DNA from 2 places in the Paenibacillus sp. URB8-2 genome. Region 2 is predicted to be linked to the other one. Evidence: riboswitches for the same ligand, from Rfam matches in the RefSeq annotation. Region 2 holds a riboswitch; the other holds the start of a gene.
The links. Region 2 has a riboswitch for cyclic di-GMP ahead of PUR_RS05345 (glycosyl hydrolase). Riboswitches for the same ligand answer to the same signal wherever they lie in the genome.

Region 1: it holds a riboswitch for cyclic di-GMP, as region 2 does, so the genes downstream of both, PUR_RS01855 (anti-repressor SinI family protein) here and PUR_RS05345 (glycosyl hydrolase) in region 2, are expected to answer to the same signal.

What each region holds. Positions count from the first base shown of each region.
Region 1 is NZ_AP023239.1:392,255-396,675, forward strand. It holds gene PUR_RS01850 (2-oxoglutarate dehydrogenase E1 component) at 1-976, opposite strand, end outside; cyclic di-GMP riboswitch class I at 1,519-1,608, shown strand; gene PUR_RS01855 (anti-repressor SinI family protein) at 1,635-1,787, shown strand; gene PUR_RS01860 (helix-turn-helix domain-containing protein) at 1,975-2,319, opposite strand; gene PUR_RS01865 (aldo/keto reductase) at 2,486-3,463, opposite strand; gene PUR_RS01870 (hypothetical protein) at 3,514-3,747, opposite strand; gene PUR_RS01875 (bifunctional diguanylate cyclase/phosphohydrolase) at 3,755-4,421, opposite strand, start outside.
Region 2 is NZ_AP023239.1:1,146,561-1,150,981, forward strand. It holds gene PUR_RS05335 (UDP-glucose dehydrogenase family protein) at 1-115, shown strand, start outside; gene PUR_RS05340 (sugar phosphate nucleotidyltransferase) at 267-1,640, shown strand; cyclic di-GMP riboswitch class I at 1,790-1,873, shown strand; gene PUR_RS05345 (glycosyl hydrolase) at 1,886-3,784, shown strand; gene PUR_RS05350 (glycosyl hydrolase) at 3,984-4,421, shown strand, end outside.

The sequences.
Region 1 (4,421 bases), 750 kb from region 2:
CCAGATGGCTCGGATTGTTAGCGAGCGTCAGACGGGCGCGCACGGTCTCGCCTTCGTGCACCGCACGGTCGGCGCCCAGATGGTATTTCACGTCTCCGGTCCAGCCGTAGTTGATGCCCATGGAGCCTTCGGACGGGAACAGCTCCTTGTTCGGAGAGTGATGGAATTCGGAGAAAATAATATCGTAAGGTTTCCCCAAAATATGTGCGAGCACATTCAAACGGCCCCGGTGAGCCATGCCCATCAGGATATGTTCCGCGCCGTCATGCGCGGCCGCCCGGACGATCTCGTCCAGCATCGGAACCAGCACGTCGGTGCCTTCCAGGCTGAACCGTTTCTGGCCGACGAACGTCTTGTGCAGGAAGGTCTCGAAATATTCCACCTCGATCAGCCGGTTCAGCAGAGCTTTGCGCTCCGCCGCCGTCAGCGGGGCGGGGGAGGTAGCCGATTCGGCCTGGTTGTTCAGCCAGCGGAGCTCTCGCTCGTCGTGGACATGGCCGAACTCGTAGGCGATCGTCTTGGTATAAGCTTGGCGCATCCGGTGATAAGCGTCCCAGCCTGTCTGCACATCCTGCGGAGCGTTCTCCCAGATGAGCGAGGCCGGCAGGGCCAGCAAATCCTCGCGCGTAAGTTCATAAGTCTCGGGGTTCAGCCATTTGGCCATGGAATCATGGACTTGCTCCAGCGGGTCGATATCGGCCGCCAGGTGGCCAAAATTGCGGATGTTCGCAATCAGCTTGGAGGCTCTGACCGCTTTTCGGAGCCAGTCGGTATCTCCGGACAGCGAAGGTCCGGGGGTTCTGGCGGCCTCGGATGTCAGCGGAGGGGGGCCATAGATGGCGAAGAGTTCGCGGTAGTGGGCTTCGACGGAAGAAGGATCTCCGGCGAACTGTTCGTATTTTTCCTGGATGTAACCCAGATTGGGACCGTAATACCTGCTCCAAACGGATTCGTTGTAGGACTCATTGGCTGACATAAAAACATCCTCCTAACGGTTAAACTCCAAAGGGCGCCGAAAGACAGCCGGCTTAAGGAGCTGCAATGATTACGTTTTCATTCTATAACAATGCTAGCCGATTATAAAGTTATTGCTTCATCCTATTGTGCTACTTTCAATATATGTAATCAATTCAACCTTTCGTCCAATCCGTTCGAAAAAAGGCATGATTAATAATGCTTGTCTTCTCTTTGCCGCTCAGACCGAACAGGAGGCGATAAATTCTGATTATCGGGCCTAAATAACTATATAAATAATTTTTGACATTCGAAAAATATGATTAGGGGACTTGAAAAACGGGTATGTGTAATCTATAGTCCTTATATACTACACACTTCCAAGGTCATACATAAATGAAAGCGGTTGCTATATTTGGATCATTATTTCATCCCGGTTTGATTTTCCCTTCCGCGCAATTTATAAGATTTCCAATATTCGACACACTTTTGGCCAAGTCTTTTGTATAATATCCTTGCAACCTCAATACAATGAAGATCGGAACAAGATCCTTAAAACAAGGGTCCAGTAAAAGGTAAACTTGCTGAAAGGCAAGGGCACAAAGTCTCGGGTCTAAGGTGATCTTTAGAAGCTACGACGGCCGGACTGCCTGGGGACAAAAATCTTAGGAGGAGATTTTTTGGATAAGTCCAACCAGGGGAACATCGGAGAACTGCAGACGGTAGATCTTGATATGGAATGGGTATATTTGCTTCTGAAAGCAAAGAAGCAAGGGATTCATGCGGATGAAATTCGTCGGTTCTTCAATGACAGGACACTGAAGGCTATGTAGGGGAAGGTTCTGAAGACATTATTAAATCATAGTGAGAGAGGCCATGGCGGCGCGGCGTCATGGCCTCTTTATGTCAATATAAGAATTTTCAAGCTTCGAGCCTGCAATTCTTATATTTCTACGAGAAACGTAGTTGCGTCCTGCAGGGACGCCGTCAGGCGTTTCTTCTTGTGAATAAATTGTGGTTTTATTGTTCCTTTTGATCAAGCCGCCACTTCTGGTAATCCAGAAACTCCTTGAACTCGCGTTTGCTGACACCCGAGGACATAGCCTCCTGCACCAGCTTGAACCATTCCGAATCGAGCGGTTCCTCCTGCGTATCGGAAAGCTCTCCATAGAGAAGAATGTGAACGGGAACGTCCAGAGCTTCGGCAATTTTTTCGATGAATTGGATAGAGGGGTTGGATTGGATGTTGCGTTCAACATTGCTTAAGTACGATTTGGCCACATCCGCCTTGCCTGCGAGTTCGGATAAGGATAACCCCTTCTCGAGGCGGAGCTGCTGAATGTGCTGTCCTATGTTATCTGGCACGACGAGTTACGCCCCCCTCCTTGCTTTTTTGTACTAGTATAGCAAACGTCCGCAGACATGGCAAAACCGGCATTTTCCAGATTTGTACGAGAAATCCGAAAGCTGCCGGCCGACTAACCGTTAATTTATAAAATGATGATTCCCGCGTCGCTGCGCCCGCGAAGGGTCAAGGCAAACGCACACCCCGGGAACTGACATACAGGTCATACCATTCTTTGCGGGTAAGCGTAAGCTTGTCCGCGCCTTCGCAGGCAGCGATGCGCTTCGGATTTACCGTTCCGATGACAGGCTGAATCGCGGCAGGATGCGTCATCAGCCAGGAAAGGACGACAGCCTCGGGAGTTGTCCCTTTTTCCTCGGCCAGCGTTTGGACAAGGCGGGCGGTGCTGCGGACCGTTTCCGGTTCTCCATCCCCGAGCGGACGTCCGCTGTATTTGCCTTGGGCGAGCGGTCCCCAGGCCTGAAGCTGGATATTCTCCAGCCTGCAGTGCTCAATCGTCCCTTCGGGCATGCCGTGGGCTTTCCAGGCCTCCTGGTTCACGCTCACGACCGAATCGAGCCAAAAGATTTTCTCAAGGCTCATTTCCAGCTGATTGACGACAAATGGCTCGTCACTGTACGCCTGAAGCAGCTTGATCTGCCCTTCGCTCATATTGGATACGCCGAAATGCCGCACCTTGCCGGACTCCTTCAGAAGGCGGAGGGCTTCACCGACCTCTTCGGGGTCCATCAGCGGATCGGGCCGGTGCAGCAGCAAAATATCAAGATACTCGGCACCGAGACGCGACAGAATACCATCCACACTGCTCAGGATATGGCTCTTGGAAAAATCGAACACATTGGAGCTTTCGCCCGGTTCCGCCAGCTTGATACCGCACTTCGATTGAAGAATGATACTCTCGCGCAGCTCCGGGCGTTCTTTAAGAACGGTGCCGAATACCTTCTCCGCTTTGCCGCGGGTATAAATATCGGCGTGGTCAAACATATTGATGCCGATAGAGAGCGCCGCTTCGACAGCTTCATGTCCTTCCTTGATCAGCTCTTCGGTAATCGGCTCGCGGTCCCAGCCTCCGCCAAGGCCCATACAGCCCAGGACCAGCCGGCTTGCGGGGATTCCGCGTTTGTTTAGTGGCAACGTTTTCAATACGATCCCTCCGTCATTGTGATTGATGACATCAAGGATATTGTACAACTTTAAAAGCCGGTATGGTACTTTTTATCACTGGAGGAGCAGTGCTTGGTGACTTCTTTATCCTGCTCCTCATGTTTCTCCAATTTCAAATCCTGGGCGGGAATCGGGTCGGAATGCAGCTCGTCCTCATGGAGGTCGAACAGACTCGGATTGTCCGCCCGGTACTGCTTGGGATGATCCCGCCGGTGGCCTTTCAGGCCTTTTTGTGCGCCGGAGACTGCGGTGAATGCATACATCCAAGCGCTATACCGCCGCCTCTTTGGTGCGAAGTTGTCTGGACTCAATGTAGCTGATAAAAAACTCCGTAAGCTCCGGATCGAACTGGCTGCCCGCGCAGGCTTTAAGCTCGACAATCGCTTCTTCGACGGATTTGGTCGGCTGGTAGGGCCGTTCCGTTGTCATGGCGTCGAAGGAATCGATAATGGTCAGCATCCGGCACAGCTTTGGAATTTCCTCGCCTTTGAAACCATGGGGATAACCCTTGCCGTCGTATCTTTCGTGGTGCAGCTCGATATAGGCGGACAAATCCTTGAACTTGTCGTTGGTCATCGCCATCTGCTTGCCCCAGGTGACATGCCATTTCACCATTTCCCACTCCTCGGGCGTAAGCTTCTCCTTTTTATTCAGAATGCTCCAAGGAATTTCCAGCTTGCCGATATCGTGAATCAGCGCACCCAGCGTGAACTGGCGCTTGGAGAGGCTGTCCAGCTGCAGCAGCTCGCTGATGTCCATGGCGTAGCGGAATACCCGCTTGGAATGCTTGAAGGTCTCCATGTCCTTGTACATGAACAGGTTTAGCTGCTGCTCGATATCCCGCACGTCCTGGCTGAAATCGATATCCTGCTCAAGCAGCGATTGGTGGCCGTAAATATGAACCATATTCTTGCCCTGCTTCTTGGCGTAATACAGC
Region 2 (4,421 bases):
CAACGTCTATTCCAAAGAACAAATCGAAGGAACCGGACTGGAATATTATTCGGTGGGACGCCCGCGTATGGGCGGACTCAGCGGCTTTTCCCCAAGTGTGGCAGGCGCGGTGTAATGTGATTGTGGATGGCCCGCGGAGGCCTGAGCCAAACGGCGAGGCCGCAGAGGAAGCAAGTTAACCGCGGCGCCGCCGCTCCAAAGGATGTCCCGTTAGGAAGCAGGCAGTTCACGGCTATATCATGACCATTTTGAGGGAGGGTATCATTATGAAACTGGTATTATTGTCAGGCGGTTCGGGAAAACGGCTGTGGCCTCTGTCCAACGACTCTCGGTCGAAACAGTTTCTGAAGGTGCTGGAAAGCCCGCTCGGCGAGCCGGAATCGATGGTCCAGCGGGTATGGCGGCAGCTGGGAGAAGCGGGACTCGCGGAATCGTCGTATTTGGCGACAGGCCGCGGACAGGTGGAAATGATACAGAGCCAGCTCGGCGGGGACGTCAAGATTATCGTTGAGCCCGAGCGCCGCGATACTTTTCCGGCCATTGCGCTCACGGCTGTCTATCTGTATTCGGTAGAGGGTGTTCTGCCGGATGAGACCGTGGCGATTCTGCCGGTCGATCCATATGTGGAAGGCTCCTTCTTCGGCGCAGTTTCAGAGCTGGAGCAGGCGCTTGACGCCACCGGCGCGAACCTGGCGCTGATCGGTGTCGTGCCGGAGCATCCTTCGGAGAAATACGGCTACATTATTCCTTCGGGCGGTGAAGCCCAGGAGAACGGGGTTATGCCTGTGAACGGTTTCCTTGAGAAGCCGGATCGCCTGCGGGCCGAGGAATTGATCGGCCAGGGCGCTTTGTGGAACTGCGGCGTGTTCGCCTTCCGGCTGGGGTATCTGCTTAATATTTTGCAGCAAAAAGGGCTGCCTTTAACCTACGAGGAGCTGCAGAAGCAGTACAAGCTGCTCTCTTCCATCAGCTTCGATTACGAAGTGGTTGAACAGGAAGACAAGATCGTCGTCCAGCCGTATGACGGGTTCTGGAAGGACTTGGGCACCTGGAATACGCTGACCGAGGAAATGGCGAGCAATCAAATGGGCAGGGGCGTTATGACCGAGGATTCCTCGACCAGCTGCCTTGTCAACGAGCTTGATATTCCGATTACGGTAATCGGTGTACAGGATGTGATTATCGCGGCGAGTCCCGACGGCATTCTCGTCACCCACAAATCGGAAAGCCCGCGCATCAAGGAAGTGCTGAAGGGCACCGAGCAGAGACCGATGTACGAGGAACGCCGCTGGGGCCACTACCGGGTCATCGATTATGTGAAATACGAGGAAAGCAATGAAGTGCTGACCAAGCGGATATTTATCGGCGAAGGAAAAAACATCAGCTACCAATACCATCTCAAACGCAGTGAAATCTGGACATTCATCAGCGGGGAAGCGAGCATTATCCTTAACGAGAGAATGCATAAGGTAAAAGCGGGCGACGTTGTGCGCATACCGGCAGGAACGAAGCACAGCATTCTCGCTTTAACTGATGTGGAATTCATCGAAGTACAGACCGGCTCGGAGCTGGTGGAAGAGGATAATATTCGCATAACACTGGATTGGAAGGATATTGAACTGCAACAATTTATCTCTTAAAAGGGATGAATGACTATTAACCTATTTATTAACCATATTAGAAGGTGACTAAACGGGTCTTTTGGCTCATTTATTAAAGGAATATGAAAATCAGTCTTCATCAATAATTGCATAACGTCGATATGTACGGTAGAAGGTTAAGCCTTCCAATACGACAAAGGCAAACCTATCGCGAGGTAGGGACGCAAAGCCACAGGGCCTCTTGATTTCAGAGAGGCAGCCTGGCCACCGAAAGGAAGATTAAATTGAAAGCTCATCGTATGTATCGATTGTTCTGCATGCTGGTATCTCTGTCTCTGCTCCTGGCATTTGTTCCGTTTCTGGGCGGAGGAAGTGCATCGACCGTTTCAGCGGCTGCTGCGCCCGCAGCGCCTGTCAACCCGGATGCTTCACCCGAAGCGGTCAAGCTGCTGAGTTACCTGAATTCCATTTCCGGAACCCGCATCATCACCGGTCAGCACGATTACCTGGAAAGCCCGGACGAATTCAGCAACAAGCTTCTGGGAACGAGCGGCAGATATGCGGCTCTCCACGGATATGAGCTTGGCGCGATCAACGGCCAAACGGACGGCGCCGTAACATGGCTCCGGCAAAATGTCGTGAGCAGCGCAATCAAATGGCACAAGGCCGGCGGCATCGTCGCCATGACGTTTCACGAGAATCTACCCGGAACGACCTACACTTGGGCCAATGTGCAGAAGTCGCTGTCCCAAGCCGATTTCGACAAGTATGTTACGCCTGGAACTACGCAGTACCAAAGTTTGATTACTGAACTCGACAAAGTGGCGGTATCGCTGAAAACCCTGCGCGATGCGGGAGTGCCCGTTCTGTGGCGGCCTTATCACGAAATGAACGGGGGCTGGTTCTGGTGGGGCCAGAAGAGCAATTTCACCGACCTCTGGAATATTATGTATGACCGTTTTGTCAATGTTCATAATCTGAACAACCTGTTGTGGGTGTGGAGCCCGAATGCTCCGAACAGCTGGGCCGATCCTTACGTCAAGTCTTATCCCGGAGCGGATAAAGTGGATATTCTGGCGGCGGACATTTACAACAAGGATTTCAGACAGAGTTATTATGACGACCTGCTCAGTTTGGCTGCCGGCAAGCCGATTGCCATTGGCGAGAATGGCGAAATGCCCGATCCTGCAATGCTGCCCAAATCGCAGAGCAAATGGGTCTTTATGATGACTTGGGGCAAAATGCTTTACGATAACAACAGTACGACTACAATCAAGAGCTTTCTGAACAACGGATTTACGTTAACCCGCGATGAGATTATTACGGCTATGGCTTCGTATACGGTGCCAACGCTGTTGCCAAGCCCATCGCCAAGCGCAACGCCGAGTCCGACGCCAACACCGTCGCCAAGCCCGACACCGACGCCGTCGCCAAGTCCGACACCGACGCCAACACCAAGTCCGACGCCAAGTCCGACACCGACGCCAACACCAAGTCCGACGCCGAGCCCGACACCGACGCCAAGTCCGACGCCGAGCCCGACACCGACGCCAAGTCCGACGCCGACGCCGAGCCCAACTCCGACGCCGACGCCGAGCCCAACTCCGACGCCAACACCGTCGCCTAGCCCAACACCCGCGCCGACACCAACACCCGCGCCGACGCCAACAAATCAGCTGACAGGCGAAGGTTCGGGCACAGGAAACTCGACGCTGCCGGAAGACTCTGACCAGACTGCGCCACAGCCCCGCAACGGTCTTCTGGGCGAATATTTTGCCAACGTGCAGCTTTCCGGAACGCCTGCACTGGTGCGGGAAGAATCGGCTATCGATTTCAACTGGGGATCAGGAACGCCGGACAGTACAGTCGGTCCCGACCGTTTCTCCGTCCGTTGGAGCGGCAAAATCAAGCCTCTTTACAGCGAGAATTATTCCTTCTATACAAGCTCGGATGATGGGATTAAAGTATGGGTCAACGGAGTTGCCGTCATTACCAGCTGGTCCTCTCAGTACGGAGTAGAGCGGAAGGGAAGAATCGACCTGGAAGCCGGGAAACTGTACGACATTAAAGTTGAATATTACGATAATACGGGAAGCGCCAAAGCCCGTCTGATGTGGGAAAGCAGCAGCCAGATCAAGGAAACCGTTCCTGCCAGCGCGTTTTACCTTTCCGATTCTCTTTGATATATCTTTTACGGCAGTCCTCGCGGGTGACCGCCGGTACTTATCCATATTACAATTGCATTCTGTTCATTTAAGCCTTGCCAGGCCCTGCTTTTTACAGCAGGGCTTCTAAGCTATAAGCCCCATTTGGGGAATTACCGTCTTTCCCTCATTTGGGAAGACGGCTTCTCCGGCGGCAATCCAGGCTTAAGAAAGGAAGATGAATTTGAACAAATCCTCCAAGTATCGGTTGTTCGTTACAGTTGTACCTTTGATTCTGATCATGTCCCTGCTGCCCTGGATCAACTCCGAAACCCTGCCCAAGTCTGTAATTCAGACGCCGTCCGTTCCCGTCAATCCGTCGGCTTCGGCGGAGGCGCGGGATCTGCTCGGTTACCTGGCGGGCTTAAGCGGCAAGAGCCTGATATCCGGCCAGCACGATTATCTGGAAAGCCCGGATGAATTCAATAACAAGCTCGAGAAGGCTACCGGCAAATATGCCGTGCTTCACGGTTACGAGCTTGGAGCCATCAACGGCCAGTCGCAGGGCACGATCGACCGTCAGCGGAATGCGGTTGTGCAAAGCGCCATCAACTGGCACAAAAGCGGCGGGATCGTAGCCATGACCTTTCATGAAAATCTTCCCGGCACCTCTCCG